Regions from separate parts of the Aquipuribacter sp. SD81 genome, predicted to be linked through region 2. Evidence: riboswitches for the same ligand, from Rfam matches in the RefSeq annotation. Region 2 holds a riboswitch; each other region holds the start of a gene.
What was found. A riboswitch is a leader RNA that binds a small molecule or an ion and turns the genes downstream of it on or off. The one in region 2 is predicted to bind S-adenosylmethionine.
Positions count from the first base shown of each region.

Region 1 (7,568 bases), on a different contig from region 2:
CCCCACCGGTGCTCGCCGGGCGCCTCGCCACCGCGTGGCGGGGCGACCCGGGGCTCCGCGACGCGTGCCTGGCCGGCCTCACGTCCGCCGGGGCCGGCGCGGCGCACGACCTGCTCGCGGGCCGCCGGACCGAGGAGGCCCTCGACGAGGTCACCGCCGGCTGCGACCCCCGGTCGCTGGAGGTCGCGGGCCACGTGCTGCGCCCGATGGCCGCCCTGCTGCCGCCGCCGGAGCGCGCGGTCGTGCTCGCGGGTCACGCGTGGCTGGCCTGGGGCTGCGGTGACGGCACCCGCGCGCTCGTGCTCGCCGAGCGGGCGCTCGACGACGACCCGGGCGTGCGCCTGGCCGCGCTCGTCCTCGGTTGCCTCGAGCACGGTCTGGGTCCACGGGCCGCGCGCCGCGGCCTCGGCGGCAGCGCGGCATGACACGGGGTCGGGCACCGGCTGTATCAGGGTCGTCGTCGGGTGCTCCTGCCACCCGGGACACCGCACGACGGTCGCGGCGGTCCCTGGTCGACGGCGCCCCGCCGGGTCTAGCGTTCCGGCGCAGGCAGGGACGGCGCCCCGGCGACGGGCGCGGGACCGGACGGACGGAGGCGACGAGCGTGGTCGAGACACCGAGCACCCGACCGACCTCGGCGAGGGTGGGAGCTCCGGGGACGGCACCGGACGACCTCACGGTCGTCCTCGTCCCGGAGCAGTCGACGACCGCGCGGGCCGACGGGACGACCGAGGGCGGCACCGGCGCAGGTGCCGCGTCCGCGGACCGCGGGGACGCGGCGTCGGGGTCCCGGCACCGCCTCGCCGACCAGGCCGCCGGGCTGCTGCGCGCGTGGTGCCGGGGCGAGCCGGGCGCGTGCGACGAGCTCGTCGCCCTCCTCACCCCGCTGCTGTGGCACACCGCACGGGCCTACCGCCTGGACGGCGACGTCGCCGAGGACGTCGTCCAGAACGCGTGGCTGGCCCTGTCCCGCCGCCGCGACCACCTGCGCGACCCCCAGGCGGTGCTCGCGTGGCTGCTCGTCACCGTGCGCCGCGACGCGGCCCGGGCCGCCGCAGCCGCCCGGCGGGCCGTCGAGGACCCCGAGCCCGTGCTGCTCGCCGCGCCCGACCCGCGACCCGGACCGGCCGCGCAGGTGGAGGACGACGACCGGGCGCGACGGCTGTGGTCGGCGGTCGCGACGCTGTCCGACCGCTGCCAGCGCCTGCTGCGGGTCATCGCCTTCTCGGACCGGCCGGACTACGCCGCGCTCTCGGTCGACCTCGCGATGCCGGTGGGCAGCATCGGGCCGACGCGCGGACGCTGCCTGAAGAAGCTGCGGGAGCAGCTGGGGGAGGAGTCGACATGGGCGACGACGTGAGCCCGCCGGCCGGCCCGGGCGGGCGGGAGGACGCCGACCTCTTGGTCGGTCTGCGCGACATGTGGGAGCGCCTCGACCCGCCGCCGCCGGGCCTCGCCGGGCGCGTCCGCTTCGCGCTGGAGGTCGAGCACCTCACCCGCGACCTCGACGTGGAGCTCATGCGGCTGCAGCAGGAGAGCCTCGTCGGCGCGGGCGGCCGCGGCGACGACGTCCGGACCGTCACCTTCGGCAGCCGGACGCTCACGGTCATGCTCGCCATCAGCGACGTCGACGGGGGCTTCCGCGTCGACGGCTGGGTCGCCCCGGGTGGTCGCCGGTCCGTCGAGGTCCGGACGTCGGAGGGCTCGACGCAGCAGCAGTGCGACGAGACCGGCCGCTTCACCCTCGAGCGGGTCCCGCCCGGGCACCTGCAGCTGGTCCTCGCCAGCACCGGGTCCGACGGGGCCGACGGCGGCCGCGTCGCCACGGGGGTCGTGACGCCCGCCCTCACCCTCTGAGGCGGCGGGGACGGCACCTGCCGTCCCGTCCCGCGATACGGCAGGTGGCTCGCGCGGGCGCGTGTGCCGTACCCTCGCGGCAGGTCATGAGCACCAGCGTCAAGCCCCGGCTCGCTGGTCGGCAACCCTCCTCCGCGGTGGGGTGCCCCGGGTGAGGACCAGGCCGTCACGGACCGGTGGCGGCAAGCGCGGGCCCGTGCGGCCCCGGGTTCGTGGGAGGTCCGCATGACGAGCTGTCCCGGCTGAGCGCCGCCCTCGTCCCCGCCCCACCCACCCCCGAACCGTCACGCGCCGCCGCCGGAGGACCCGCGGCCGCGCGAGTGAGGAGCACCCGTGAGCAGCTCGTGGTCCTTCGAGACCCGCCAGATCCACGCCGGCCAGAGCCCGGACAGCGCCACCGGCGCCCGCGCCCTGCCGATCTACGCCACGACGTCGTACGTCTTCGACAGCGCGAGCCACGCCGAGAACCTCTTCGCGCTGAAGGAGTTCGGCAACATCTACACGCGCATCATGAACCCCACGCAGGACGCCGTGGAGCAGCGCGTGGCCAGCCTCGAGGGCGGCGCGGCGGCCCTGCTGCTCGCCAGCGGGCAGGCCGCGGAGACCACCGCCCTGCTCAACCTCGCCGAGGCGGGCGGGCACGTCGTGTCCAGCCCGCGGCTGTACGGCGGCACGTACAACCTCTTCCACTACACGTTCCCGAAGATGGGCATCGAGGTGTCCTTCGTCGAGGACCCGGACGACCTCGACAGCTGGCGCGCCGCGGTGCGCCCGAACACGAAGGCGTTCTTCGGCGAGACGATCTCCAACCCCTACCAGGACGTGCTCGACATCGAGGGCGTCGCGGCCGTCGCGCACGACGCGGGCGTGCCGCTGGTGGTCGACAACACCGTCGCGACGCCGTACCTCATCCGGCCGCTGGAGTGGGGCGCGGACGTCGTCGTGCACTCGGCGACGAAGTTCCTCGGCGGGCACGGCGCCGCCATCGCCGGTGTGATCGTCGACGGCGGGCGCTTCGACTACGCCGCCGACCCGGAGCGCTTCCCGCAGTTCAACACGCCCGACCCCAGCTACAACGGGCTCGTCTACGCCCGCGACCTCGGTGTCGGCAGCGCGCTGGGGGCGAACCTCGCCTACGTCCTCAAGGCGCGTGTGCAGCTGCTGCGCGACATCGGCGCCGCCGTGAGCCCGTTCAACGCGTTCCTCGTCGCGCAGGGCCTGGAGACCCTCAGCCTGCGCATGGAGCGGCACGTCGACAACGCCCGCGCCGTCGCGGAGTGGCTCGAGGCCCGTGACGAGGTCGAGCGGGTCGCCTACGCGTCGCTGCCCAGCAGCCCCTTCCACGAGCGCGCCGCGAAGTACGCCCCGCGCGGGTCCGGCTCCGTCCTCGCCTTCGAGGTCGCCGGCGGCGTCGAGGCCGGCCGCCGCTTCGTGGAGGCGCTGGAGCTGCACAGCCACGTCGCCAACATCGGCGACGTCCGCAGCCTCGTCATCCACCCCGCCTCCACCACGCACAGCCAGCTGAGCGTGGAGGAGCAGCGTGCGAGCGGCGTGACTCCCGGTCTCGTCCGGCTGTCGGTCGGCCTCGAGCACCTCGACGACATCCTCGCCGACCTCGAGGCGGGCTTCCGCGCGGCGAAGGGCGCCTGAGGACGGTGGCGGCCTGGCAGGACGGGGACCCGGTCGGCGCACGGCGCTTCCTCGACGTCGGGACGGTCGACCTGGAGCACGGCGGCACGCTGCCTGGCGTCCGGGTCGCCTACGAGACGTGGGGCGAGCCCCGGCTCGACGCCGGCGGCCACGTGAGCAACGCGGTCCTCGTCCTGCACGCCCTCACCGGCGACTCCCACGTCGTCGGTCCCGCCGGCCCGGGGCACGCCTCGCCCGGCTGGTGGGAGGGCGTCGTCGGTCCCGGGCTCGCGGTCGACACCGACCGCTGGTTCGTCGTGGCGCCCAACGTGCTCGGGGGCTGCCAGGGCACGACCGGCCCCGCCACGCCCGCCCCGGACGGACGGCCGTGGGGCAGCCGGTTCCCCGCCGTGTCCGTGCGCGACCAGGTGGCGGTCGAGGCCCGGCTCGCCGACCACCTGCGCGTGCGGACGTGGGCGCTCGTGGTCGGCGGCTCCATGGGCGGGATGCGGGCCGTGGAGTGGGCGGTCGGGCTGCCCGGGCGGGTCGAGCGGCTCGCGGTCCTCGCGAGCACGGCCGCCGCCTCCGGCGACCAGATCGCGTGGGCGGCGCCGCAGCTGGCGGCCGTCACCGGCGACCCGGCGTGGCGCGGCGGGGACTACCACGACGGTCCCGACGCCGGTCCGGTCACCGGACTGGGGGTCGCGCGGCGCATCGCCCACGCCACCTACCGGTCCCGCTGGGAGCTCGACACCCGCTTCGGCCGCGACGCGCAGCCCGGCGAGGACCCGCTGACCGGCGGCCGCTACGCGGTGGAGTCCTACCTCGACCACCAGGCCGGCAAGCTCGCGCGGCGCTTCGACGCCGGCAGCTACGTCGTCCTCACCCGGGCGATGAACGGGCACGACGTCGGCCGGGGTCGCGGGGGCACCGAGGCCGCGCTCGCCCGCGTCCGGGCGCGCACGACCGTCGCCGGCGTGGACTCCGACCGGCTGTACCCGCTGGAGCAGCAGGAGCACCTCGCCCGGCACGTGCCCGGGGCGAGGCTCGTCGTCGTGCGGTCGCGTTACGGCCACGACGGCTTCCTCGTCGAGACCGCCCAGGTCTCGCGCCTGCTCGCCGACGTCCTCGCCGACTCGTCGGCCGAGGCGCCCGGGGGCGGCCCGGCCGACGTGCTCGACCCCCACCCGGCGACCGACGCCTCAGCGACCTGCGTGCCCTGAGCCCCCGAGCCCGTCCCCGAACCCGTCACCGGGCTCGCCGGCTCCCGCAGCGGTGAGCAGCCGCTCGGCCAGTCCCGCCACGCGGCCCCAGTCGCGGGCCAGCCCGGCGTGCAGCGGCAGCTCGGGCACCGCCGCGAGGGGGCGCCACGCGAGCGCCTCGGTCTCCTCGTTGCCGTCCCCGAGCCGCGCGCCGGGCGCGAGGAGCCCGAGCACGTAGTCGTAGCGCCAGTCGACGTGGTCGGTCCCCGTGAGGGTCGCCGCGACCCGGACGTCGGCCGGCTCGACGCCGACCTCCTCCGCGGCCTCGCGCAGCGCCGCCGCGACGACGTCCTCGTGGCTGTCGCGTGCACCGCCCGGCACGGCCCACGTGCCGCCGTCGTGCACCCATCGGGCGCGGTGCTGCAGCAGGACGTGCGACGACGTCGCCGCGCCGGCGCGGGGTCCGGCGGGGCGCAGCAGCACGAGGCCCGCGGCACCGTGCCGGCCCCAGTGGCGGCGGCCGCAGCGGCAGGCGACCCAACCGTCGCCGTCCCGCCACGCCACACCGGGAGCGTACGCGCGGCCCGTCCGGCGGCAGGGGGGCGGGACCGATACGGTGACGGCGTCCGTCGACAACGTCCGTCCGCCGGCCCGGCGGTGACCGGTAGCAGGAGGTGGCATGGCCGTCGTGGTGGGGTACCTGCCGAGCCGTGAGGGCCGTGCGGCTCTCGCGCACGGCGTGGACGCGGCGGCGCGCCACGGCGCACGGCTCGTGGTGGTGAGCAGCAAGGAGGACACCACCGAGGCCGTGCAGCAGGACCTGGAGCCCTACACCGCGCGGCTGCACGAGCACGGTCTCGCCTACGAGGTGCGGCACCTGCCGCGCAGCGCGGACCCGGCCGACGACCTCCTCGCCGTCGCGGAGGAGGTCGAGGCGACCGTGATCGTCATCGGGCTGCGCCGCCGCTCGCCGGTGGGCAAGCTCATCCTCGGCTCCAACGCGCAGCGCATCCTGCTCGACGCGACGTGCCCCGTGCTCGCGGTCAAGGGCGACGACGTCCGCGCCTGACGGCGCGCCACGGCCGTCACGACCTGACGACCGCGCACGGCTGCGGCACACTGCCTGCGTGCCGCAGCTGCACCTCACCCAGGACGACGCCGCCGACGCCCTGCTCAGCCGCGACCCGTTCGCGCTGCTGGTCGGGATGCTGCTGGACCAGCAGATCCGCATGGAGACCGCCTTCGCGGGGCCCGAGCGCATCCGCAGCCGGCTGCCGGGAGCACCGGACCGGCTCGACCCGGCCGTGCTCGCCGCGCTGCCCGAGGCGGACCTCGCCGCGCTCATGGCGGGTCCGCCGGCCGTCCACCGCTACCACGGCAGCATGGGCCGTCGCCTGCAGGACCTCGCCCGGGCCGTCGTCGACGACCACGGCGGTGACGCCGCCCGGATCTGGGTCGACGCGGCCGACGGGCCGGACCTGCTGCGCCGGGTGAGGGCCCTGCCGGGCTTCGGCGAGCAGAAGGCGCGCATCTTCGTCGCGCTGCTCGGCAAGCAGCTGGGGGTGCGCCCGGACGGGTGGCGCGAGGCGGCCGGTGAGTACGGCGAGGACGGCGTGCACCGCTCGGTCGCCGACGTCGTCGACGAGGCCTCGACCGCCCGGGTGCGGGAGTTCAAGCAGCAGCGGAAGGCCGCGGCCCGCGGCTGAGCGCGGAACAGACGGCCCGGCGGGACCGTTGACGACAGCGAGACGAGGGACAGGCAGCCGGACGCGGACGCGTCGCAGGTGCCGCTGCTGTGCTCCCCGGCCGCGGTCGGGGACTACAATGATAGGCGCTGGTCGTCGCGGTCACCGGACGGCTCCAGATCCTCCTTGATCCCCCTTGACCGTAGTCGACGAAGGGCTGTGCGTGTCGTCGGAGCACGAGAACCGTTCCCTGCAGGAGATCCTGCGCCACCCCGCGCTCGAGCGCATGCGCGAGCGCATCGGGGGTGGTGAGCCGGTCCAGGCCCACCACCTGCGCGACGTCGTGGTGGAGGCCCAGGTGCCCGCCGCCCGCATCAAGGCGGTGATGGCCGACCTGGTGTCGGCGGGACTGGACATGGGGGCGATCGGCGGGGCGCTGCAGCAGCTGCCCACGGCGCGCCGCAGCCGCAAGGCCGTCGCCGCCGCGCGCACACGCACCCCCTCGACGACGGCGACGATCGACGACGGGACGGTGGTCAGCATGGAGACACGCGCACGGGGCGCGGGCACCGCGGTGCTGGACGACGAGGACGCGCCGGTGGCCGGCACCACGGCCGCCGCGAAGAAGGCGGCCCCCAAGAAGGCGGCCCCGAAGAAGGCGGCGGCGAAGAAGGCCGCCCCCAAGAAGGCCGCCGGCGGCGCCGGTCCGGCCAAGGGTGCGGCGAAGTCGGCCGCGGGCACGACCGAGGCCGCGAGCACGGACGAGTCCGTCGCCGACGAGGACCTGCCGACCGACGTCGAGCCCGACCTCAGCGAGGTCGACGAGGCCGCGGACGACTCCAGCGACGACTCCACCGACGACTCCACCGACGACTCCACCGACGACGCGGCGCCCGAGACCGCGGACGACGCGGGCGACGACGAGCCCGCGGACGGTGCGACGCCGGCCACGGGCACGCCCGGCCCGGCGACCGCCGCCGCCGAGGCCTTCGTCCTCACGACGAAGGACGACGACGACCCCGCGCCGACCGTCGTGCAGGCGGGCGCGACCGCCGACCCGGTCAAGGACTACCTCAAGCAGATCGGCAAGGTCGCGCTCCTCAACGCCGAGCAGGAGGTGGAGCTCGCCAAGCGCATCGAGGCGGGCCTGTTCGCCGAGGAGCGGCTGACGAACGACGCCGAGCCCCTCGACAGC
Region 1 covers NZ_JBBAYJ010000035.1:121-7,688, forward strand. Annotated here, with positions in the region: partial or broken gene WAA21_RS16500 (DUF4192 family protein) at 1-425, shown strand, start outside; gene WAA21_RS16505 (RNA polymerase sigma factor) at 605-1,360, shown strand; gene WAA21_RS16510 (hypothetical protein) at 1,345-1,857, shown strand; SAM riboswitch class IV at 1,940-2,052, shown strand; gene WAA21_RS16515 (bifunctional o-acetylhomoserine/o-acetylserine sulfhydrylase) at 2,191-3,507, shown strand; gene metX (homoserine O-acetyltransferase MetX) at 3,513-4,709, shown strand; gene WAA21_RS16525 (NUDIX domain-containing protein) at 4,689-5,252, opposite strand; gene WAA21_RS16530 (universal stress protein) at 5,368-5,757, shown strand; gene WAA21_RS16535 (HhH-GPD-type base excision DNA repair protein) at 5,816-6,394, shown strand; gene WAA21_RS16540 (RNA polymerase sigma factor) at 6,597-7,568, shown strand, end outside.
Region 1: another riboswitch for S-adenosylmethionine. It lies ahead of WAA21_RS16515 (bifunctional o-acetylhomoserine/o-acetylserine sulfhydrylase); the one in region 2 lies ahead of WAA21_RS09325 (O-acetylhomoserine aminocarboxypropyltransferase/cysteine synthase family protein).

Region 2 (7,568 bases):
TGCCCAGCGAGGGCCTGGTGGTGGAGATGACGGAGTCGCAGGTGCTGCCGTCGAGCACGAGCGTCATCGACCAGCTGCGGGAGCTGCGCGAGCTGGGGGTCCGGGTGGCGGTCGACGACTTCGGCACGGGGTACTCCAGCCTCAGCCACCTCGCGAGCCTCCCGGTCGACCTCGTCAAGATCGACCGGACGTTCCTCACCGACCTCACCGACTCCCGGCGCTCGGCGGTGCTGCGCACGGCCGTGGAGATGACGCGCGCCGTGGGGGCGCACTGCGTGGTCGAGGGGATCGAGACCCCCGAGCAGTACGAGGCCGTGCGCTCCACCGGCGCCCGGTACGCGCAGGGGTTCCTGCTCGGTCGGCCCCGCCCCGGCTACGTGGTGTGACCGCGCCGACCGGGCCGCGGCGCGCTCATGCCAGCGCGCGCAGCCGGGGGGCCAGGTCGGCCTCGAACAGCTCGAGGAAGCGCCGCTGGTCGTGCCCGGGCGCGTGCAGGACGAGGTGGTCGAAGCCCGCGTCCACGTAGGGCCGCACCGCCTCGGCGACCTCGTCGGGGTCGCTCGCCACGACCCAGCGCCGGGCGACCTGGTCGATGGGCAGCTCGTCGGCGAGGCGCTCCATCTCGACCGGGTCGTCGACGCTGTGCTTCTGCTCGGGCGTGAGGGACAGCGGCGCCCAGAACCGGGTGTTGTCGAGCGCGGCGGCGTGGTCGCGGTCGTAGGACACCTTGACCTCGATCATGCGGTCGATGCCCGCAGGGTCCCGCTCCGCCTTCGCGAGCCCCTCGGCCACCGCCGGCAGGAGCTTCTCGGTGTACAGGTCCATGCCCTTGCCGCTCGTGCAGATGAAGCCGTCGCCCGCGCGGCCGGCGTAGCGGGCCACGACGGGGCCGCCCGCCGCGACGTACACGGGCACGCCGCCGTCGGGGACGTCGTAGATGCTCGCGTCCTGCGTCCGGTAGTGCTCGCCCTCGAAGGTCACCCGGTCGCCCTGCCACAGCCGGCGCATGAGGTCGACGGCCTCCCGCAGCCGGGCGAAGCGCTCCTTGAACTCCGGCCACTCGCCGGTGAAGCCCGTGGCGACCTCGTTGAGTGCCTCCCCGGTGCCGACGCCGAGGACGACGCGGCCGGGGTACAGGCACGCCATGGTGGCGAAGGCCTGCGCGACGACGGCGGGGTTGTAGCGGAACGTCGGCGTCATGACCGACGTGCCGAGGACGAGGCGCTCGGTCCGCTCGCCCACGGCCGTCATCCACGACAGCGCGAAGGGGGCGTGACCGCCCTCGTGCCGCCACGGCTGGAAGTGGTCGCTGACGAACGCGGAGTCCATGCCCGCCTGCTCCGCGCGCACCCCCAGCTCGACGAGCTCGCGGGGGGCGAACTGCTCCGCCGACGCCTTGTAGCCGATCCTCAGCCCTGCCACCGCTCCAGGGTCGCAGCCCGGGGACGCCTCCGACAGCCGGAGGGGCACGCCACCCGTGCCGGCAGGGTCCTCGGCCCCGCACCCCGGCTCGGTCCGCGCGTTCAGTCCTCGGGCAGCGACACCTCGACGACGAGCACCTTGTGCAGGCCGCGCCGCCGCAGCGCGGTCATGAGGCGCGGCGGCGGCCCGACGACGACCATCGCCGCCCCGTGAGAGCGAGCGAGGCGGTGGAGGCCTAGCAGAAGCCCGAGCCCGGCGGCGTCGAAGGCCTGGACCTGGTGCACGCGCAGCTCGACCAGGTCGTGCTCGGCGGAGACCAGGTGCACCGAGCGGCGCAGCCGCGGGGCCTCGCTCGCCAGCAGGCGCGGGCCCACCTCCACGACGGCGGGGCCCGGGGCCAGGACGTCGGGGCCGCGCCGGTCGCCGTCGTCCCCCCTCGGCGTCGAGGTCATGACCCGTGTGTACCCGTTCGGGCGGGTCCGTACCCCGCGACGCACCAGCCTGTGACCGTTCCGTGACGCGATCAGCACGTCGCGGCGGGAGAGGACGGACGTCGAGGCCGCGTCCGCGTCGTCCGGCGGGGGCGCTCCCTCGGCCCCGCCCGGGTCGCCGACCCTCGGCTGCCGGTCCGTCACGCCCCGTCGCCCGCGGGCCCGGCCGCGGTCGCGATGGCGTCGAGGGCGCGCTCGAGCGCCTCGTCGACCGACTCCTCGGCCGCGTGGTGCGCGGGCGCGTGGAGACGGATCTCGACCCGCGCACCGCCGTCGTCCGGGGTGACGACGAGGTCACCGGCGTAGTCCGAGGCCCCCTCGCTGCCCCAGCGCACCCGGCGGGCGTCGTCGTCGGTGCGGAACCACGCCTCGCCGTGCACCTCCCGCGGCCCGTCCTGGTCCGGGAGACCGGCCTCGTCCGGCTCGAGGACGGCGGTGGTGCGGACGGCGTCCTCGCCCGGCACCTGCTCCGCGGCCGTCATCTGCGGGAAGTACTCCGGCAGGTGACGGACGTCGGAGAGGTAGGCGTAGACGGCGTCCGGGTCGGCGTCGAGCCGACGGCTGGCCTCGTGGTCGGACATGCGGCAGAGGTACCCGTCGTGCGGGCCGCTCACTCCGACCCGCCGGATCCGGCCGTCGGCTCAGAAGTCGAAGAGGTTGCCCCGCACCCCGCCGTCGCCGTACCCCTCGCGCAGCACCCCGCGCCGCCGCAGGACCGGCACGAGGTCGTCGAGCACTCGGTGCACCGTCGTCGGGTGGAGGTCGCCGGACAGCAGGACACCGTCGTTGCCCGCGTCCTCGCCGAGCTCCTCGACGAAGTCGGCGAGCTCCTCGGCCGTGCCGACGAACCCCTCTCGCGCGGACAGCCGGCCCTTGCGCGCCTTGCGCGTGAGGAGCTCCCGCAGCGTGTCGACCCCGAGCTCGCCCTCCTTGCCGAGCAGCCCGCGGACCGTGCCCTGCGAGACGTGCTCGCCGAAGGCGGACGCGCGCAGCGGCTCGTCGAGCGGCAGGGCGGTGAGGTCGGTCTCGAGGTCGCTGGACTGCGCGGCGGCGACCTGCAGGAGCACGGCCTCGTCGGGGTGCCGCGAGGCCTCGACCACCCGGTCGGCCTCCTCGCGGCTGGGCAGCAGCTCCGGCTTCAGCACGAACAGGACGCGCACGTCGTCCGCCGTCCGACCCGCCGCCGCGGCCGCGTCGAGGACCCTCGCGCGGTACGCCCGCACGGTGCCGGCGTCGAGCGGCGCGTACGCCAGCTGCACGTCGGAGTTCCGCCCGGCATAGGCCAGCCCGCGTGGCGACCCGCCCGGGGAGACGACGACGGGGTCACCGAGGCCGTCGAACGGCACGGCGTTGAGCGGGCCGGTCACGTCGAAGTGCGCCCCGCTCCACCGCTGCGTCCGGATGCGGTCGCCGTCGGCGAAGCGGCCGGTCGCGGGGTCGGCGACGAGGGCACCGTCCTCCCACGAGTGCCACAGGCCCCGCACCACGTCGGTCCACTCCTCCGCGCGGTCGTACGCGGCGTCGTGCCCGAGCGGCGCCGCGCCGACGTGCCGGGCGGAGCCGGTGTCGGTGACGACGTTGAGCCCGAACCGCCCGCCCGACAGGTGGTGCAGGGTGGCCGCCTGACGGGCCGCGAGGTAGGGCGGCGTGACGCCCGCGTTGACCGTCGGCGCCAGGCCGAGGTGCGACGTCACGTCGAACAGGTACGGCGCGAGCAGGAGCGGGTCGTGCTTGGGACCCCCGTAGGCCTCGCGCACGCGCAGATGGAGCGTCTCGGGGCTGCCGAGGCTCAGCGCGTCCTCCATGACGACGAGGTCGAGGCCCGCCTGCTCCAGCTCGCGGACGGCCTGCTGGTACAGCCGCGGGTCGGTCCAGCGCCAGCCCCACCGCCAGTCCTCGCGGCCCCACCCCTGCGGGCCGAAGCCGCGGGAGAAGAACCAGCCGACGTGCTGCAGCCGCCCCACGTCAGGCGCCCGTCGCGGTCGCGCCGGTCACGCCGGTCGCGCCGTCGCCGGCGCGCACCGCGGCGAGGCCGCGCGCGAGGTCGTCGAGGAGGTCCTCGACGTCCTCGATCCCCACCGACAGCCGCAGCGTCCCGTCGTGGACCCCGGCCGCCGCGCGGTCGGCCGGCGAGCGGTGCGCGTGCGTGGTCGAGGCGGGGTGGAGCACGAGCGAGCGGACGTCGCCGAGGTGCGTCATGCGGCTGAGGAGCCGGACGGCGTCGACGAACCGGCGCGCGGCGGGCTCACCGCCCGCGAGCGTGACGGCGAAGACCGAGCCGGTGCCGCGCGGCAGGTAGCGCCGGGCCAGGTCGTGCGACGGGCTGGAGGCGAGCCCGGCGTGCGCGACGTGGGCGACCTCCGGCTGCGCCTCGAGCCAACGGGCGAGCACGAGGGCGTTGTCGGTCTGCTGCCGCACCCGCAGCGACAGCGTCTCCACGCCCTGCTGCAGCAGCCACGCGTTGAGGGGGGCGAGGGTCGGGCCGAGCCGGGCCGCGACGACGTGCCGGGCGTGCTCGACGTACGCGCGCCGGCCGTACCGCTGCACCCAGCTGCTCCCGCCGAGCAGCGCGCTGGGCGCGGTGAGGTGCTCCCACCGGTCCTCGCGCGCCGCCCAGTCGAAGCCGGTCCCGGTCACGACGACCCCGCCGAGGGTCGCGCCGTGCCCGGACAGGAACTTGCTCGCGGAGTGCACGACGACGTCGGCCCCGTGCTCCAGCGGCCGGAGCAGGTACGGCGTCGCGAGCGTGTTGTCGACGACGAACGGGACCCCGGCCGCGTGAGCGACGTCGGCGACGGCGCGCAGGTCCACGAGGTCGTTCGTGGGGTTGGGCACGGACTCGGCGAAGAACGCCCGCGTCGTGGGCCGGACGAGCCGGCGCCACGCCTCGGGGTCCGTGTGGTCGTCGACGAGGTCGACCTCGATGCCCAACCGCGCGAAGTTCTCGGTGAACAGCCCGCGCGAGCCCTCGTAGACGCTGCGCGCCGACAGCAGGTGGTCGCCGGCCCGCAGCAGCCCGAGCAGGGCGACGGTCACGGCGGCCTGCCCGCTGCCGACGACCACCGCGTCGGTCCCGCCCTCGAGCGCGGCGAGGCGCCGCTCGAGCGCCGCGCACGTCGGGTTCGCGACGCGGGAGTACGTGTAGCCCTCCTCGTCGCCGGCGAAGCGGGCGCGGGCCTGCTCGAAGTCGTCGAACACGAATCCCGCGCTCACGTGGACCGGCGCGACGCGGGCGCCGGTGAGGGCGTCGGGCTCGGCGCCGGCGTGGACCTGGCGGGTGGCGAACCCGCGCGGCGCCCACGGGTCGGACGGCGCCGTCTCGCTGCCGGACAGGGCCTCGTGGGTCGGGGCGCCGGTGGTCGGGGCCGTCAGGGGGTGGGCCGGTACGGGTGCGAGCACGTCGAACCAGGGGTCGGTCACGGTCATGGCGGGTCCTCGGGTGCTGGGGTCGCCGGCCGCGCGGCGCGGCGACGGGTGGTCGGGAGGCGAGGTCGGGCGTCAGGCCCGACAGGGCTCGCTCTCCCCGAGCACCACGAGGACACGGGTGCGGTACGACGTGCGGTGACCGACCGCCGAGCGGCGCTGCGTCATGACTCCTCCATCGGCCGTGGCGGGAGCACCTGCCCCCCGGGGGGGTGGTTGCTGCGGCGTCGACGAGCCACGTCTCTCGGCCGCTCTGGATGGTGTCGCCGAGTGTTCGGCAGGCGGCGCGGCCGTGTCAAGCAGCGGACGGGTCGTCCCGACGGGTGGACGCGGTCGGGACTCGCCCCGAACTCCGGGACGAGTCAGGCCTATCGGACGGTCGGTGGGCGTGGCTATGGTCCCGGCACGGCGGCGAGGGGCCACCGCCGGACCTCGATCCCGCCCCCGGAGGAGCACCCATGAAGCCTGTTCTCGCCGCCGCCGCGGCTCTCGTCCTCGGCGCCGCGGTCGCGGCGCCCGCGGCGGCCATCACCCGGGGCGGCAGCCTCGACGGCCAGGACCACCCCTACGTCGGCATCATGGTGTCGAGCACCTACGACGCCGACGGCGAGCTCGTGCCGCAGTCGCGGTGCAGCGGCTCTCTCATCTCCCCGACGGTGTACGTCACGGCCGGGCACTGCACGTTCGGGGCGGACTCCGTCGAGATCTGGTTCGAGACGACGCTCGAGCCCACGCCGGCCGACTTCGGCTACCCCTACGAGGGCGCGACGTCGGTGACCGGCACGCCGTACACGCACCCGGAGTACGACGACGCCGCGTTCTACCTGCACGACCTCGGCGTCGTCGTCCTCGACGAGCCCGTCGAGCTCGACCGCTACGCCGAGCTGCCGCAGGTCGGCGTCGTCGACACGCTGCCCAAGGGGCGCAACGGCGCCGTGGTCACGGCCGTCGGCTACGGGCTGCAGGCCGCGTCCAGCAACCCCGTGCAGCCGGAGCGCAACGTCGCCGAGCTCACCCGCTACCAGGCGGACCTCTTCGTCCTCAACACCCAGGGGGCGAACGGCGCCGGCACCGCGTCGGGCAACCAGTCGATCCTGCTGAGCGGCGACGCCAAGCACGGCGGTACGTGCTTCGGCGACTCCGGCGGCCCCGCGCTGGTCGGCGACACGCTCGTCTCGGTCAACTCCTACGGCCTCAACGGCAACTGCGCCGGTGTCGGCGGCATGTTCCGCATCGACCAGGAGCGGGAGCTCGGGTTCATCCGCGGCTTCCTGTGAGGCCGCACGGACGCACCCGCGCCTGACGGCGGGCCCGGCACCCGGCACGGGTGCCGGGCCCGCTGCGTGCGGACCGCTCGGTCGGGGTACTGCGGCGACAGGGGTCCGGACCGGGGCCCGTGCCCGGAGGTGACCATGACAGCGGGGACGGCGCGGGCGGCGGGGACGGCGGGGACGCCGCACCGCGCTCCGCCGCGCGGGGTCGGGGCCGCCGCGGCCCTCGTGGTCCGCGGCCGGTTCGCCGTCCTGCTCGGCTGGGTCGTGCTCACCGTCGCGGCCGTCGTCCTGCTCCCGCTGCCGGGCGGCACGGGGGTCGGCGACCTCGACGACTTCGCGCCCGACGGCAACCCCTACGTGTCGACCGAGGTGCGGTCGGCGCAGGCGTTCGGCTTCCCGCTGCTGTCGCGCGCCGTCGTCGTGCAGCGCGACCCCGACGGGCTGTCGCCGTACACGCAGGCAGCCGCCGTGCTGCGCGCGGCGTCGGTCGCCCAGGGCACCTACCCCGAGCCGGGCCCGCTGCTGGGGGCGCTGCCGCTGCTCAACACCGCCGGTCTCGTGCCGGGCGCCCGCGAGGAGGGCACGACGGCCCTCACCTACCTGCTCATGTCGCCCGAGACCGGCATCTTCGGGCAGACCCGGGCCGCGCAGCGCTACGCCGCCGGCGCACCGGACCCGCTCGACGCGACCGTCGGCGTGACCGGCACCTTCCCGGCGCGCGTCGCGCAGGACGCCGTCCTCGACCGGTCGCTGCGGGCGCTGGAGCTCACGGCACCGCTGGCGGTGTTCGGCGTGCTGGCGCTGAGCTTCCGCTCCCTCGTCGCGCCGCTGCTCGCGATCGGCACGGCGGTCCTCGCCTTCGTCCTCACGCTCCACGCGGCCGGGGCGCTCGGGGCGGTGCTCGACGTGCAGGTGCCCGCCGAGCTGCGCCCGCTGCTGCTCGCGCTGCTGCTCGGGG
Region 2 covers NZ_JBBAYJ010000012.1:96,144-103,711, forward strand. Annotated here, with positions in the region: gene WAA21_RS09300 (putative bifunctional diguanylate cyclase/phosphodiesterase) at 1-386, shown strand, start outside; gene fgd (glucose-6-phosphate dehydrogenase (coenzyme-F420)) at 412-1,422, opposite strand; gene WAA21_RS09310 (STAS domain-containing protein) at 1,524-1,874, opposite strand; gene WAA21_RS09315 (SRPBCC family protein) at 2,054-2,494, opposite strand; gene WAA21_RS09320 (LLM class flavin-dependent oxidoreductase) at 2,555-3,877, opposite strand; gene WAA21_RS09325 (O-acetylhomoserine aminocarboxypropyltransferase/cysteine synthase family protein) at 3,879-5,339, opposite strand; SAM riboswitch class I at 5,509-5,600, opposite strand; gene WAA21_RS09330 (trypsin-like serine protease) at 5,795-6,613, shown strand; gene WAA21_RS09335 (MMPL family transporter) at 6,749-7,568, shown strand, end outside.

Region 3 (7,568 bases), on a different contig from region 2:
CCGGCCAGCCGGTCGAGCACTGCACCGAGCAGCTCGGCGTGCCGGGGCCCTGGTACGCCCGGCTGCCGCACTTCCGCCTCGAGCACACGCCGAGCGCGGGCGACGAGCTGCAGTCGGAGTGGCTGGTGCCGCGCGCGGCCGGCCCGGCGGCGCTGCGCGCGGTGGGCGCGCTGGCCGAGCGCGTGCGCGAGGTGCTGCTCGTGAGCGAGATCCGGAGCATCGGCGCCGACACGCTGTGGCTGAGCATGGCCGAGGGACGCGACAGCCTCGCGCTGCACTTCACGTGGGTGGGCGACACCGGGCGCGTGCGCCCGGTGGTGGCCGCCCTCGACGAGGCCCTCGCCCCCTTCGGGGCCCGCCCGCACTGGGGCAAGGTGTTCACGGCCGCGCCCGAGCAGGTGGCGGCGCTCTACCCGCGCATGGCGGACCTCCGCCGGCTGCGGGCGGAGCTGGACCCGCGCGGCGTCATGGGCAACGCCTTCACCGAGGCCTACCTCGGCTGAGGCGCCCCCGGCCCGGCGTCAGCCGTCGGTGGCGACGTCGGTCGCCACCGAGGCGCCCGGCGGCTCGATGGTCGCCGTGATCCCGGGCGTCTCGGGAACCTCACCGGCGTCCGAGCAGCCGGCGAGACCGGCGGCGAGGACGAGGGCACCCACCACGACAGCTCCTGTGCTCCGCATGTCCGTATCGTGACGACACGGCCGCCGTCCGGCACGTCGAGACGTGGGCGCCCGCACGGCGCGGACGTCAGCGGAGCCGGGCGAGCACCCGCCGCTCGACGACCGCGAGCAGGCCGTCGGTCGCCTTGCCGATGACGGCGAACAGCACGATGGTCGCGAGGACGAGCTCGACCTGGCCGTTGCGCTGCGCGTTCTGCAGCTGCCAGCCGAGGCCCTCGGTCGCGCCGAGCAGCTCGGCCGCCACGAGGAACAGCCACGCCTGGTTGAGCCCGAGCCGCGCGCCGGCCAGCAGCGACGGCGCCGCCGAGGGCAGCAGGACGGTCGTCACCCGCTGCCGCCACGACAGCCCGTACGCCTGGGCGACCTCGAGCAGGCCGGTGTCGACCTGCCGGAACCCGGCGACGAGGGTGGCGAGGACGGGGAAGAAGGCCCCGATCGCGACGAGGCCGACCTTGGGCTCCTCGCCGATGCCCCACCAGATGATGAGCACCGACACCCACGCCAGCGACGGCACGGCCCGGACCGCCGACAGCAGCGGGGACAGCACCCGGTCGGCGGTGCGACTGAGCGCGACGAGCACCCCGACGACGAGGGCGGCGAGCGAGCCGAGGGTGAAGCCGAGCAGCACCCGCTGCAGGCTCACGCCGAGGTTGGGCCACAGCCGCCCCGAGGCGGCGTACTCCACGAGCGCGGACAGCACCGCTCCCGGGGAGGAGAAGCGGCTCTCCTCCAGCACCCCGGCCTGCACCGCGAGCTGCCACGCCGCGAGGAGGGCCACGGGCAGCACGAGGGCGAGGAGCACGTCGACGACACCGCGGGGCCGCCACCCCCGGCGGCGCGGGCCCGCGGGGGGTGCGACCTCCGGCCGCTCCCCGCCCGGCACGTCCTGGTACCCGCTGGGCGCGACGAGGTCCGTCCCGGCCCCGCGCTGCAGGGCCACCCGCTCGTCGGTCGTCAGGCTCATCCCTCGGTCTCCGTCCCGGCCGACTCGACGGCCGCGGTCGCGGGCTCCGGCGCGAAGAGCTCCTCGAGCGCCGTCTCCGCGTCCTCCTGGCTGCCGACCTGACCGCCGTCGACGACGATAGGCACGATCCGCTCGAGCACCGCGCGGAGGTCCTCACCGGGCACCGGGTCGATGTCGAGGTTGGTGCGCTCGTCGAGCACCTGCGCGGCGATCTCCGGCTCGATCTCGGCGGCGGTCGCGAGGATCTCGACAGCCTCCTCCGGGTTGTCCTGGATCCACTGCCGCGCGCGCTCGTACTGCGTGAGGACGAGCTCGACGGCCTCCGGGTGCTCGGTCAGGAAGTCCTCGCGCACGTTGAGCACGCTGTAGGAGTTGCGGCTCGGCTCCCGCACGACGAGCTCGGCGCCCTCGTTCGCCACGGTGTCGGCCATGATCGGGTCGAGCCCCGCCCACGCGTCGACCTCGCCGCGGTTGAGGGCGAGGCGGCCGTCGGCGTGCGGCAGGTCGACGATCTGCACGTCGTCGGTCGTGAGTCCCGCGGAGTCGAGCGTCTGCAGGAGGAAGAAGTACGGGTCGGTCCCGGACAGCGCCGCGATGGTGCGGCCCTCGAGGTCCTCGGCGCTCGTGATGTCGGAGTCGGGCCCGACGACGATCGCCGACCACTCCGGCTGCGCGAGGACGTCGACGGTGCGCAGCGGGGAGCCGTTGGCCCGGGCGAGCAGCGCCGCGGCGCCGGCGGTGGAGTTGAAGTCGACGACGTCGCCGCGCAGCAGCTCGTTGGCGGGGGCGGACCCGGCGGAGAACTCCCACGTGACCTCGACGTCGTCGCCGACGGCCTCCTCGACCCAGCCCTGCTCCTTGAGCACGAGGCTCGCCGGGTTGTACGTCGCCCAGTCCAGGCGGATCTCGTCGACACCGAGGTCGCCGCCCGCGGCGGCGCTCGCGCCACCGCCGGCCGCGCCCGTGGCGTCGTCGTCGGCGTCGGCGCCGCCCTCCGAACCGGAGCCGCAGGCCGCGAGCACGAGGGCGGTCGCGGCGGCGAGGGCGAGGGTGGGGACGGACGTGCGGCGGCTCATCGGGTGTGCTCCTGTCGGGTCCGGGAACCCTGCTCGTGGTGCGGGGAGGTGGACGCGCCGGCGTCGGAGACGCCGACGAGGGACAGCAGGCGCGACCGGAGGCGTGCGGCGGCGGCGAGCTGCTCGGGGTCGGTGGTGTCGCGCGGGCGGGGCAGGTCGACCGGCACGTACGTGGCGTGCCCGGTGCCGGCGCGCCCGAGCACCGTGATGTGGTCGGCGAGCCGGACGGCCTCGTCGACGTCGTGGGTGACGAGCACGACGGTCGTGCCGTCGGCGTGGACGAGCTCGTCGACGAGGCCCTGCATGGTGAGACGGGTGAGGGCGTCGAGCGCGGCGAAGGGCTCGTCGAGCAGCAGGACGCCCGGCCGGGCGAGCAGCGCCCGGGCGAGCGCGGTGCGCTGGGCCATGCCGCCGCTGACGGAGGCGGGCCGGTAGTCGCCGTAGCCGTCGAGGTGCACCCGGTGCAGGAGCTCGTCGACCTCCTCGCGCGACCCGGCGCCCGGCTCGTGCCGGCGGCGGCGGGTGGCACCGAGAGCGACGTTGCCGCGCAGGTCGAGCCACGGCAGCAGCCGCGGCTGCTGGAAGACGACGGCGACGCGCTCGTCGCCCTCGACGATGTCGCTGCTGCCGCTGCCGTCGGCCCCGCCGAGGCGCGCGGTGCCGCGGGTGGGCGGGGTCAGGCCGGCGAGGACGCGCAGCAGGGTCGACTTGCCGCACCCGGACGGCCCGAGCACGGCGTGGACCTCACCGGCGGGCACGTGCAGGTCGAGGCCGTCGAGGACCGGCCCCTTGCCGAAGTCGACGGTGAGGTCGCGGACGTCGACGGGCAGCGAGGTGGTCCGCGCCGGGGATGGCGTGGTGCTGGTCATGGGGGTGCTCCGGAGGTCGCGGCGCCGGGACGGCGCAGGAGGGCCGGCCCGCGCGCAGCGCGGGTCGACGGGGGCCGGGGGTGTGCGCCGAGCGGGAGGCTCAGCGCAGCGGCATTCGCCGCGGACACGCCGCGGCGGTGCGGCGGCACAGGTCCACGGCGCGACGCGCGACCAGGAGCGGGGTGGTGCCGGGGCAGTACCTCACAGGATCCTCCATCGGTCCTGGCGGTAGCACCCGCACCCGTTGCCGGGGGGTTGCTGCGACGTCGACGAGCCAGGTCTCTCGGTCGCTCTGGATGGCTGGTGAGAGAGTAGCCCCCGCCGTCCCGACTCGCGAAACCGGACGTCCGAGGGCTGGGACGGCCGTCTCGCTCCGGTCAGCGGCGGCCGAGCGCGCCGGGCCGGACCGTCACCGGGAAGGGCCGCTCGAGGCGGACCTCGTCGTCGCCCGCGACGCGCGCGGTCTCGACGTAGCGGCCGTCGACCAGGTCGAGCACGAGCAGCGACGGCTCGGCCGGGTCGACGACCCAGTACGACGCCACGCCGGAGTCCTCGTACAGGCCGCGCTTGAGCAGCAGGTCCTTGCTGCGGGTGCTGGGCGACAGCACCTCCACCGCGAGGAGCAGCGGCCGCTGCACGTCCACCGGTCCGACGTCCTCGCTGCGGACCACGAGCAGGTCCGGCTGGAGGGACCGGACCCGGCTCGGCCGGTAGTCGAGGGGGGCGACGAACACCTCCGTACCCGGCACCTCCGCCTGGCGCAGCACCATCAGCAGGTCGACGACCACGCGCTGGTGGGCGGGCACGGGAGCGGGCGTCACGAGGAGCACCCCGTCCGCGAGCTCGTACTGCAGGCCGTCGTCGGGCAGCCGGTCGAGGTCGTCGACCGTCCAATCCCCCTCACGCGGCATCACGGTCACAGCAGCCATGGTCCTCCCCTCGACGGCCATGTCACCAGCCCGACCCACGACGGACGACGGCGTGCGCCCCCGTCCACAGGCCCGCTGCCCGGCCACGACGACACACGCGACGGCGGGACGGTGCACCGACGGTCGGCGGGAGCTGTCCGGTGTGTCGCCGTGGCCGCAGGCAGGCGACGTCGCGCCGTGACGGACGCGGGCGGCTCAGCCCGTGCGGTCGGCGAGCGCCTCGGCGACCGCGGCGAGGGCGTCGCGGGCCGGCAAGGCGGGCAGCGGCGCGAGGGCCTCGACGGCGCGGGCCGACCAGCGCCGCGCCTCGGTCCGCGCGTCGGCGGTCACGGGGTGCGCGCGCAGCCGGGCGACGACGTCGGCGAGCGCCTCGTCGTCGCCCAGGTCGCCGTCGAGGTCCGCGAGCAGCTCGGCCGACCCGGCGGGGGCGCTGCTGTCGGCGACCGCCCGGCGCAGCAGCAGCACCGGCAGCGTCGGCACGTGCTCGCGCAGGTCGGTGCCGGGCGTCTTGCCGGACTCCGCGCGCTCGGCGGCGAGGTCGAGGACGTCGTCGGCGAGCTGGAACGCGACGCCGACCTGCTCGCCGTACTCCACGAGCACGCGCACCTGCTCGGCGGGCAGCCCGGAGAACATGCCGCCGAAGCGGGCGGACGTCGCGATGAGCGAGCCCGTCTTGTCGCTCAGCACCTGCAGGTAGTGCGCGACCGGGTCCTCGCCGCGGCGCGGGCCGACGGTCTCCCGCATCTCCCCCAGCACGAGCCGCTCGAAGGTCCGCGCCTGGATGCTCACCGCCTCCGGCCCGAGCCCGGCGCCGATGACCGACGCGCGCGCGAAGAGCAGGTCGCCGGTGAGGATGGCGACGGTGTTGCCCCACACCTGCTGGGCGCTCGGCACCCCGCGACGCTCGGTCGCGGAGTCGATGACGTCGTCGTGGTACAGCGTCGCGAGGTGCGTGAGCTCGACGACGACCGCCGCGTCGACGACGAGCGGCCCGGGCGCGCCGAGCTGGGCCGCGAGCAGGCACAGCAGCGGCCGGGTGCGCTTGCCCCCCGCCCGCACGAGGTGGCCGGCGGCGTCGTCGGCGAGCGGGTCCGCGCTGCGGACGGCGTCCCGGACGGCCTCCTCGACCTGCGCCAGCCCGTCGACGACGGTGTCGCGCAGCGCGTCGTCGGTGAGGCCGTAGCGCTCGAGGCGCGCGGCGTGCGCCGCCCGGCCTGCCCCGCCGGGCCCGGGCCCGGCGGCGCTCACCACGCGCTCACCACGACGTCACTGCGGTCACAGGGTCACAGCACGAAGAAGCCGGACTGCTCCGCGAGCCCGAGCAGCGGCGTGGGCAGCACGCCCAGGAGGACCGTGACGGCGGCGGTGACCGCGAGCACGCCGGTGAGGGTCGCGCTCGGCGTGACGACGCGGGCGCTGTCCTCGGTGGCGTCGGCGAAGTACATCGACACGATGATGCGGAGGTAGAACACGACCGCGACCGCGCTGGTGACGACGCCGACGACCGCCAGCAGCCCCGCCCCGCCGCTGATCGCGGCGCCGAAGACGGCGACCTTGCCGACGAACCCGCTCGTGAGGGGGATGCCGGCCAGGGCGAGGAGGAACAGCGAGAAGACCCCGGCGAAGACCGGCGAGCGACGGCCGATGCCCGCCCACGAGGAGATCGTCGTCGCCTCGCCGCCCGCGTCGCGGACGAGCATGAGCGCGGAGAACGCGCCGATCGTCGTGACGCCGTACACCGCGAGGTAGAACAGCGAGCCGCTGACGCCCGTCACGTCGAGCGCGAGCACCCCGGTGAGGATGAAGCCGGCGTGGGCGACCGAGGAGTACGCGAGCACGCGCTTGATGTCCTGCTGGATGACGGCGACCACGGAGCCGAGGACCATCGTCGTGATGGCGACGGCCCACAGCACCGGCTGCCAGTCCCAGCGGTTGTCCGGGAAGGCGACGTACAGCACGCGCAGCAGCGCGCCGAACGCGGCGACCTTGGTCGCCGCGGCCATGAACGCCGTCACCGCGGTGGGGGCGCCCTGGTAGGCGTCCGGCGTCCAGGAGTGGAACGGCGCCGAGCCGACCTTGAACAGCAGGCCGATGACGAGCAGGCCGAAGCCGAGCGCGAGCAGGCCGTCCTGGTCGGTGTTCGTGCGGACGGCCTCCGCGATGTCCGGCAGCGCGGTCGAGGCGGCGAAGCCGTACACGAGTGCCGCCCCGAACAGGAAGAACGCGGAGCTGAAGGCACCGAGGAGGAAGTACTTGACGGCCGCCTCCTGGCTGAGCAGGCGGCGCCGGCGCGCGAAGCCGCACAGCAGGTACAGCGGCAGGCTCAGCACCTCCAGCGCGACGAACATCGTGAGCAGGTCGTTCGCGGCCGGGAACACCAGCATGCCCAGCACGACGAAGAGCAGCAGCGGGAAGACCTCGGTCTGCTCCAGGCCCGCGCGGCGCGCGGCGGCCTCGCCCGGCGAGCCGGGCACCGACGACGCCTGCGAGGCGAAGCCGGACTCGTCGTCGACCCGGTCGCCGAACAGCAGGACCGCGACGACGGCGAGCACGAGCACCGTGCCCATGAGGAAGCGCGTCACCCCGTCGACCGCGATGGACCCGCTCGCGGTGACGACGTCACCGGAGTCCCACGTGAGGATGAGCGCCGCGAGCGCCACGAGCAGGCCGAGCACCGACAGCACGACCTGCGGCACGCGGCGGTGCCCGCGGGGCAGCGCGGCCTCGAGGACGACGCTGAGCACGGCGACGGCGGCGACCACCCACATCGGCGACAGGGCCGCCCAGTCGATGTCGGGCGGGGCGATGCCGCCGGTGGCGGCGCCCGCCGGCACCCAGACGGTCGGTGCGAGCGCGCTCACTGGTCGGCCCCCTCGGCCTCGAACAGGGGTGCGGGGTCGGTCATGCCGGTCTGCTCCATGGTCCGCTCGACGGCGGGGGTGAGGATGTCGAGGACGGGCTTCGGGTAGAAGCCGAGCCCGATGATGACGGCCAGCAGCGGCGCGACGACGAACGCCTCACGGGCGCGCATGTCGCGGCGCGGGTCGGCC
Region 3 covers NZ_JBBAYJ010000009.1:66,446-74,013, reverse strand. Annotated here, with positions in the region: gene WAA21_RS07230 (FAD-binding protein) at 1-503, shown strand, start outside; gene WAA21_RS07225 (hypothetical protein) at 522-680, opposite strand; gene WAA21_RS07220 (ABC transporter permease) at 748-1,644, opposite strand; gene WAA21_RS07215 (aliphatic sulfonate ABC transporter substrate-binding protein) at 1,641-2,720, opposite strand; gene WAA21_RS07210 (ABC transporter ATP-binding protein) at 2,717-3,589, opposite strand; SAM riboswitch class I at 3,800-3,892, opposite strand; gene WAA21_RS07205 (Uma2 family endonuclease) at 3,967-4,518, opposite strand; gene WAA21_RS07200 (polyprenyl synthetase family protein) at 4,714-5,679, opposite strand; gene nuoN (NADH-quinone oxidoreductase subunit NuoN) at 5,802-7,379, opposite strand; gene WAA21_RS07190 (NADH-quinone oxidoreductase subunit M) at 7,376-7,568, opposite strand, start outside.
Region 3: another riboswitch for S-adenosylmethionine. It lies ahead of WAA21_RS07210 (ABC transporter ATP-binding protein); the one in region 2 lies ahead of WAA21_RS09325 (O-acetylhomoserine aminocarboxypropyltransferase/cysteine synthase family protein).

Region 4 (7,568 bases), on a different contig from region 2:
GGGCCGGGTGACACGGAGCAGCTCGCGCAGGCCCGCGTCGGGGTCCACGACGTTGCGCAGCCCGAAGGAGATCGTGACGGCGTCGAACGTCGCGTCGGCGAAGGGCAGGCGCGTCGCGTCGCCGGCGAGGAACGGCAGGTCGGGGCGGCGGCGGCGGCCGACGTGGAGCATGCCGAGGGAGAAGTCGCACGCCACGGCCCGGGCCCCGAGGTCGGCGAAGGGCTCCGTCGAGGTGCCGGTCCCGGCCGCCAGGTCGAGCACGCGGTCGCCGCGGCGCAGGTCGAGGGCGCGCGTGACGAGGCGGCGCCACCGCCGGTCCGAGCCGAGGGACAGCAGCGTGTTCGTGAGGTCGTACCGCTCCGCGACGCCGTCGAACATCGACGAGACGTCGACCGGGCGCTTGTCGAGGTCCGCACGCTGCACCACCCGTCCAGCGTAGGTGCGGTGCGCGGGGCCCCCGGGGGCGGACCTACCCTGGGAGCACCATGTCCGCCCCCCTGCCGACCCCGCAGCACCCGCCGTCGGCGTCCCGGCGGCTCGTGTCCCGCACCGTCGAGGTCGACGACCCCGGACCGCTGCTGTCGCTGCTGCCCGACCCGGCGCGGGTCGGCGAGCCGCTCGCGTGGGTGCGCCGCGGCGAGGGTCTCGTCGGGTGGGGCGAGGCGGCCCGGCTCGAGACGCGCGGGCCCGACCGCTTCGGCGAGGCCGAGCGCCGCTGGCGCGGCCTGCTCGCCGGCGCCGTCGTCCGGGACGAGGTCCGCGGCCGCGGGACGGGACCGGTCGCGTTCGGGTCCTTCGCCTTCGCCGGCACCTCCGCCGAGGCGAGCGTGCTCGTCGTGCCCGAGACGGTCGTCGGGCACCGGGACGGCCGGTGGTGGGTCACCCGCACGACGGTCGCGCCTGCCGGCGCGACGGCCGTCGACGCCGTGCTGCCCGGTCCGCACCGCACCCCGCGCCCGCAGGCGGAGCCCCCCGCACCCACGGGCGTGTCCTTCGCCGACGGGTCGGTGACGAGCACCGCGTGGGAGCTGCTGGTCGCCGAGGCGGTCCGGCGCATCGCCGACGGCGCGCTGGACAAGGTCGTCCTCGCGCGCGACCTGCTGGCCCGGGCCGAGGCGCCGCTGGACGTCCGGGCGGTGCTCGGCCGCCTCGCGGGCGCCTACCCGGCCACGTGGACGTTCCACGTCGCCGGGCTGGTCGGCGCGACCCCCGAGGTGCTGGTCCGCACGCAGGTCGGGCTCGTCGCGTCGAGGGTGCTCGCCGGGACCATCCGCCGCAGCGGCGACGACGAGCACGACCTCGCGCTCGCCGCGTCGCTCGCGCGCTCCAGCAAGGACCTCGGCGAGCACGAGTACGCCGTCCGCAGCGTCGTGGAGGCGCTCGCGCCGTTCTGCGCCGGCACCAACGTGCCGGAGTCGCCGTACGTGCTGCACCTGGCCAACGTCATGCACCTCGCGACGGACGTGACGGGGGTGCTGCGCGACGGCGCCTCGAGCCTCCGCCTCGCGGCGGCCCTGCACCCCTCCGCGGCGGTGTGCGGCACCCCGACCGAGGCGGCGGCCGACCTCATCACGGAGCTGGAGGGCATGGACCGGGGTCGCTACGCGGGGCCGGTGGGCTGGCTCGACGCCTCCGGCGACGGCGAGTGGGGCATCGCCCTGCGGTGCGGGCGCGTCGCCGAGGACGCCCACGAGGTCCGGCTCTTCGCCGGCTGCGGCATCGTCGAGGGGTCGGACCCGGCGGCCGAGCTCGCCGAGTCGACGGCGAAGCTCGTCCCCATGCGCGACGCGCTCGGCGGCTGAGGCCTCACGCGCTGCGGGCGACCGCCAGCGGCGCGGACGACGGCACGGACGACGGCACGGCCTCGGTCGTGATGCGGCCCCGCCCCGACCGCTTCGCGCGGTACATGGCGGCGTCGGCGCGCTCGAGCAGGCCGCGCGCGTCCTCACCCGGGCCGGAGAGCGTGAGGCCGCCGCTGACCCCGACGTCGAGGGCCTCCCCGCCCACGACCAGCGGCTCCGCCATGACCTCCAGCAGCCGGTCGGCCACGGCCAGACCGGCCTCGACGGACGCCAGGCCCGGGCAGCACACGACGAACTCGTCGCCACCGAGCCGCGCCACGGTGTCGAGCGGACGCACCGAGGCCAGGAGCCGCTGCGCGACGAGCACGAGCAGCTCGTCGCCGGTCGCGTGCCCGTGGGTGTCGTTGACCGCCTTGAAGCGGTCGAGGTCGAGGAACAGGAGGCCGACGGCCGTGCCGTCGCGCCCCGACGCGGCGAGCTGCTGGTCGAGCCGGTCCAGCAGCAGGGTCCGGTTCGGCAGGCCCGTCAGGTCGTCGTGGAGGGCGAGCAGCGTGAGCCGCCGCTCGACGTCGACGCGGTCGGTGGCGTCGAGCATCTGCACCGTCAGGCGCGCGCCGTGCACGTCGTGGCCCGCCTCGCCGACCAGGTCGGGGCCCACGAGCAGCTGCACCCACCGCGGTGCCCCGTCCGGCAGCACGACCTCGGCGGTGCCCTGCCAGGACGGGTCGCGGCCCTCGGCGACCGACACCAGCCCGGCCGTCACCTCCGCGGCGTGCGACGGCTCGAGCAGCGTCAGCCAGTCCGCGCCGAGGAGGTCGGCGACCGGCCGCCGCAGCAGCACGGCCGTCGCGGGGTTGGCGCTGCCGATGACCGCGGTGCGCCCGTCGGGACGCAGCCGCACCGACAGGTGGCCCGCGAGCGCGGTGTCGAGGCTGCGCCGCACGCGCGCCTCGCTCGCCCGGACGGCGCCGAGCAGGTCGTCGCGCTCGTGGCGGCTCACGGCGATGCTGACGGCCACGCACGCGAGCACCGCGAGGAAGCCCTGCGCGAGCACGACCCGGGTGGCGGGGTCGGTGCCGGACGCGGCGAAGGGGCCGTAGCCGGCGACGGTCAGCCAGACCGTGAGCACCCCGGTGAGGACGAGGTGGGCGCTGGTGAGGAAGCGCCCGAGCCGCAGCGCGGCCCACAGCGTGAGGGGCACGACGGAGTAGGCGATGTTGAGGCCGTCGCCGACGACGAAGGCGAGGCCGTAGCCGCCGAGGGTGGCGAGGAGCAGCAGCAGCGCCTCCCGGCGGCGCGCGGGCACCAGCTCGTCGCGCGAGGGGGGCCAGGTCCGTGCGACCGCGAGCACGAGGACGGTGCCGACGGCGTTGCGGACGAGGACGAGCAGGGCGCCGGTCGTCGTCCCGACGTAGTCCGGCGCCCCGGCCACCACGACCGCGCCGGCCGCCGCGGCCGCGAACGACGCCGCCACGATCGCCCCGCCGACCGCCGCGGAGTCCAGGCGCCGCCGGCGGGCGCCGAACGCCGCCAGCAGCGTCGCACCGACCGCGGCGTGCACGAGGTTGGCGGCGACGAACCAGCCGGTGTCGGCGAGCGGCACGCCCGTCGCGTCGTGGACCGCGAACGTCGCCGCGCCCATGAGCACGCCGTCGCGCACGCCGGTGCGCACGTCCGGCACCGCGGCCGCCCACAGGACCGCGACGCCGGCCGCCGGCCACACGAGGGCCAGCCCGCCGAGCCCGTCGGTCGCGGTGAGGCGCCCCAGCAGCGCCGCGATCGTGAACGCGACGAGGAGCAGGAGGGAGCGGCGCACCTACGGGTCATCGGCACGGACCGGTCACCGTCGTCTAGCCCGGACGGGTGGACCCCTGGTCCAGCATGCGGGACGGACGGCACCCGACGGTGGACAGCCGGCGCCTGCGGCGCCACAGTGGTGGCGCCCATCCAGAGCGGCCGAGAGACCTGGCTCGTCGACGCCGCAGCAACCCCCCGGAACCTCGGGTGAGGGTGCTCCCGCCAGGCCGATGGAGGTCCACCTCGTGACACGTCCCCGTCCTCTCCTCGTGCGCCGCCGCGTCGTCGACCTGCTCCGGACGGCCTCGGGCCGCTGTCGGCCCTCGCGCGCCTGAGCGCCGTCGCGACCGCCCCCACCCACCCCGGTCGAGCCGTCGGGCCGACCGCCCTCACCTGAGGAGAACCACGTGACCACCCCCACCTGGGGTGGACCCGCCGTGGACCTGCGCCGCGCCTTCCGCTCCGACGCCTCGAGCGTCTGGGCGGTCACCACCGCGCACGCGGGCCTGCCCGTCGGGTTCACCGCCGTGTCCGTCGCCAGCGTCTCGCTGGCCCCGCCCCTGCTGTCGTTCAACGTCGCCCGGACGTCGTCGAGCCTGCACGCGCTCGTGCAGTCCGGCCGCTTCGCCGTCCACCTGCTCGCCGCCGACCAGGAGGACCTCGCCCGGCGCTTCGCCGCCGACGCCGCGCTCCGCTTCGGACCCGGCACCGCCTGGCGCTGGGCGGAGGACGGACTGCCGCACCTCGACGGGGTCGTCACCCGCGTCGCGGGCGCCGTCCTGCGGCTCGTCGAGGCCGGTGACTCGCTGCTCGTCCTCGGCGAGGTCCACGGCGTCGACGGCCTCGTCGACGGCGCGGACCGGGCCCCGGAGCCGCTCGTGCACCACGACCGCACGTACACCCGCCCCGCCGTCCTCTCAGGAGCCGTCGCATGAGCACACCCCAGCCCACCCACCCCGCTCCGCTGCGCTTCGCGTACTGGGTGCCCAACGTCTCCGGCGGCCTCGTCGTCTCGACGCTGCCCCAGCGCACCGACCACACCCCGCGGTACAACGTCGACACGGCCCGGGCCGCCGAGGCCGCCGGGTTCGACTACGCGCTCACCCAGGTGCGCTACGCGGCGAGCTACGGCGCCGACGAGCAGCACGAGTCGACGTCGTTCTCCCTCGCGCTGCTGCTCGCCACCGAGCGCCTCAAGGTCATCGCCGCGGTCCACCCCTACTTCTGGCAGCCGACGGTGCTCGCGAAGTGGGCGGCGACCGCGCAGTCCCTCACCGGCGGCCGCCTCGCGCTCAACGTCGTCTCCGGCTGGTTCAAGGACGAGGCCGTGTCGCTGGGCGCTACGTGGCTGGAGCACGGTGAGCGCTACCGGCAGTCGGAGGAGTTCATCGACGTGCTGCGCGGCGCGTGGACCACCGACGACTTCACCTACCGCGGGGACTTCTTCCGCACGCGCGGCCTCACGTTCCGCCCCCAGCCGGACGTGCTGCCCGAGATCTTCCAGGGCGGCAACTCCACCGACGCCCGGCACATGGCCGGCCGGGTGAGCGACTGGTACTTCATGAACGGCAGCACGCCCGAGGGCGTCGCGGAGCAGGTCGCGCAGGTCGGCGGCTACGCCGCGGCCGCCGGGCGGCGCGTGCGCTTCGGGCTCAACGGCTTCGCCGTCGTCCGCGACAGCGCGGCCGCCGCCCGGCAGGTGGTGGAGGACGTCGTCGCGCACGCCGACGTCGAGAAGGTCGAGGGCTTCCGCGAGGCCGTCCGGCAGGCCGGGCGCTCCAGCGCGGACGGCACGGGCATGTGGTCCGACAGCACGTTCCGCGACCTCGTGCAGTACAACGACGGCTTCCGCACCGGCCTCGTCGGGACGCCCGAGCAGGTCGCGCGCCGGGCGCTGGCGTACAAGCTCGTGGGGGTCGACCTGCTCCTGCTCGGCTTCCTCCACGTGCGCGAGGAGGTCGAGGCCTTCGGCCGGGAAGTGATCCCCCTCGTCCGCGAGCTCGAGGCGGAGGCGGCGGGCGTCGCCGACCCGGTCGCGCACCTCGACCTGTCCGAGGAGCTCGCGGGCGTCCTCGCCCCGACGGGCTGAGGACCGTCCGGTCCCCGGCCGGCGCGGCGCCTCAGCGCCGCGCCGGCTCCACGACCCGGGCGATGCTAGTCGCCTCGCGCTGCGGGCTGCCCAGGTACACGGACAACGCGTAGTCCTCGCCCCAGCGCTCGCCGGCGGCCCAGCCCGCGACGTCGACGCCGCCCTCGAGGACCTGCGCGTAGGCCCGGGCCCCCAGCCGGTTCCACAGCGGCCAGTCGCCCGGGTGCGCGGCCGACGGCTCGCCGGAGGGCCAGCCGACCTCGCCCAGCAGCCCGCGCACGTCCTGCTCCCCGCACCACGCGAGGAAGCCGCCGAGCTCGGCGTCGACCTTGGCCGCGAGGGAGTCCCAGCCGTCACGGCGGGCCCGGGCGTCGTCGTCGGCGTACGTCGCGGGGTACGTGCCGCGGTGGGAGTTGTCGACGTCGAAGTAGTAGTGCGCCTCGGGGCCGCTGCGGTCGAGGGGGTCCTCGATCCACCACCGCGGGTGGGTGGTCGGCCACGACGCGGCCGAGGACCACCGCTCCCCCGCGACCCACACCCACGCGCGCGAGCCGGCCGACCGCACCGCGTCGAGCGCGGCCTGGGCGGCCCGCTCCCAGCCCCTCGCCCCGTCCGGCATGTCGTGCGGCTCGTTCATGAGGCCGAGCTCGACCCGCTCGTCGGTGCCGAGGGCACCGGCGAGCCCGCCCCACAGGTCGGCGAACGCCGCGTGGGGCACCTGCGGCGAGCCGACGGGCTGCTCGCGGAAGCGGCCGTAGTTGTGGACGTCGAGCACGCACGCCATGCCCCGCGACGTGCAGCGGAGCACCGCCGCCTGCAGCTCCGCGACGTACGCCGCGTCCAGCGCCCCGCCGAGGTCCGGCTGCACCGACTCCCAGAGGAAGGGCAGCCGCACGAGGTCGTAGCCGCGGTCGGCGAGGAGCGCGAACGTCGTGTCGGGGTCGACGCGCCCGCCGACCTCGAACTCCGCGCCCGCGACGTTGAGCCCCACCCGTCCGTCCCGGCCGGCCCCGCACCCCGCCGTCAGCGCCGCGACGCCGACGACCGGCACCGCCGCGAGCGCCGCCGCCCCGCGCAGGAGCGAGCGGCGCGGCAACGAGCCGGGCCGGCCGGCCTCAGCGCTCGCCGGGGACACCACGCGAGCGCCCGGCGCCCGACGCCACCGCACCGGAGGCGACGGGGTCCGGGGCGACCCCGTCCGGCACGACCGGCACGGTCCGCGGCGCACGGCCGCGGTACACGACGCGGGACACGAACAGGAACCGCAGGACGAAGGCGACGGCGATGGTCACCGCCTGGGCGAGGACCGGGTGCAGGGCCGTGAACGAGACGAGGGCGACGAGGACCGGCAGCCGCAGGGCCGTCTCCACGTTGTTGAAGGCGAGGAACTGCAGCGCCCGGGACCACCACGGGTGCACGCCGTCGCGCAGGTCGCGGAACACGAACCGCTCCGACAGCAGGAAGTTGTGCAGGATGCTCACCTCCGCCGCCACCACGGCCGCCACCACGTACGGCGTGGCGAGCGCCACGAGGCCCCACATGACGGCGAGGTTGACGAGCGCGCCGAGGGCGCCGACGAGCGCGAACCGGCTCATGCGCCCCATGCGCAGGCTCGCGAGCTGGTGGAGGAAGTGCAGCCCGTTGCGCCACGAGGCCTTGCTCTCCCCGTCGTGGCGGGTGCCGAAGGCGAAGGGCAGCTCGAGCACCCGCAGGTCGTGACGGGCGAGGACCTCGAGCAGGATCTTGAACCCGCGCGGGCGCAGCCGGTCGAGGTCGACCGCGTCCCGCCGCAGGCAGAAGAAGCCCGTCATGGGGTCGGTGCACACCCGGCCGACGCGGGTGGGGAAGCAGGCCCGCGCCAGCAGCGTGCTCACCCCGGA
Region 4 covers NZ_JBBAYJ010000009.1:41,990-49,557, reverse strand. Annotated here, with positions in the region: gene WAA21_RS07120 (demethylmenaquinone methyltransferase) at 1-423, opposite strand, end outside; gene WAA21_RS07115 (isochorismate synthase) at 486-1,802, shown strand; gene WAA21_RS07110 (diguanylate cyclase domain-containing protein) at 1,807-3,618, opposite strand; SAM riboswitch class I at 3,743-3,836, shown strand; gene WAA21_RS07105 (flavin reductase family protein) at 4,007-4,534, shown strand; gene sfnG (dimethylsulfone monooxygenase SfnG) at 4,531-5,688, shown strand; gene WAA21_RS07095 (glycoside hydrolase family 5 protein) at 5,720-6,823, opposite strand; gene WAA21_RS07090 (GtrA family protein) at 6,804-7,568, opposite strand, start outside.
Region 4: another riboswitch for S-adenosylmethionine. It lies ahead of WAA21_RS07105 (flavin reductase family protein); the one in region 2 lies ahead of WAA21_RS09325 (O-acetylhomoserine aminocarboxypropyltransferase/cysteine synthase family protein).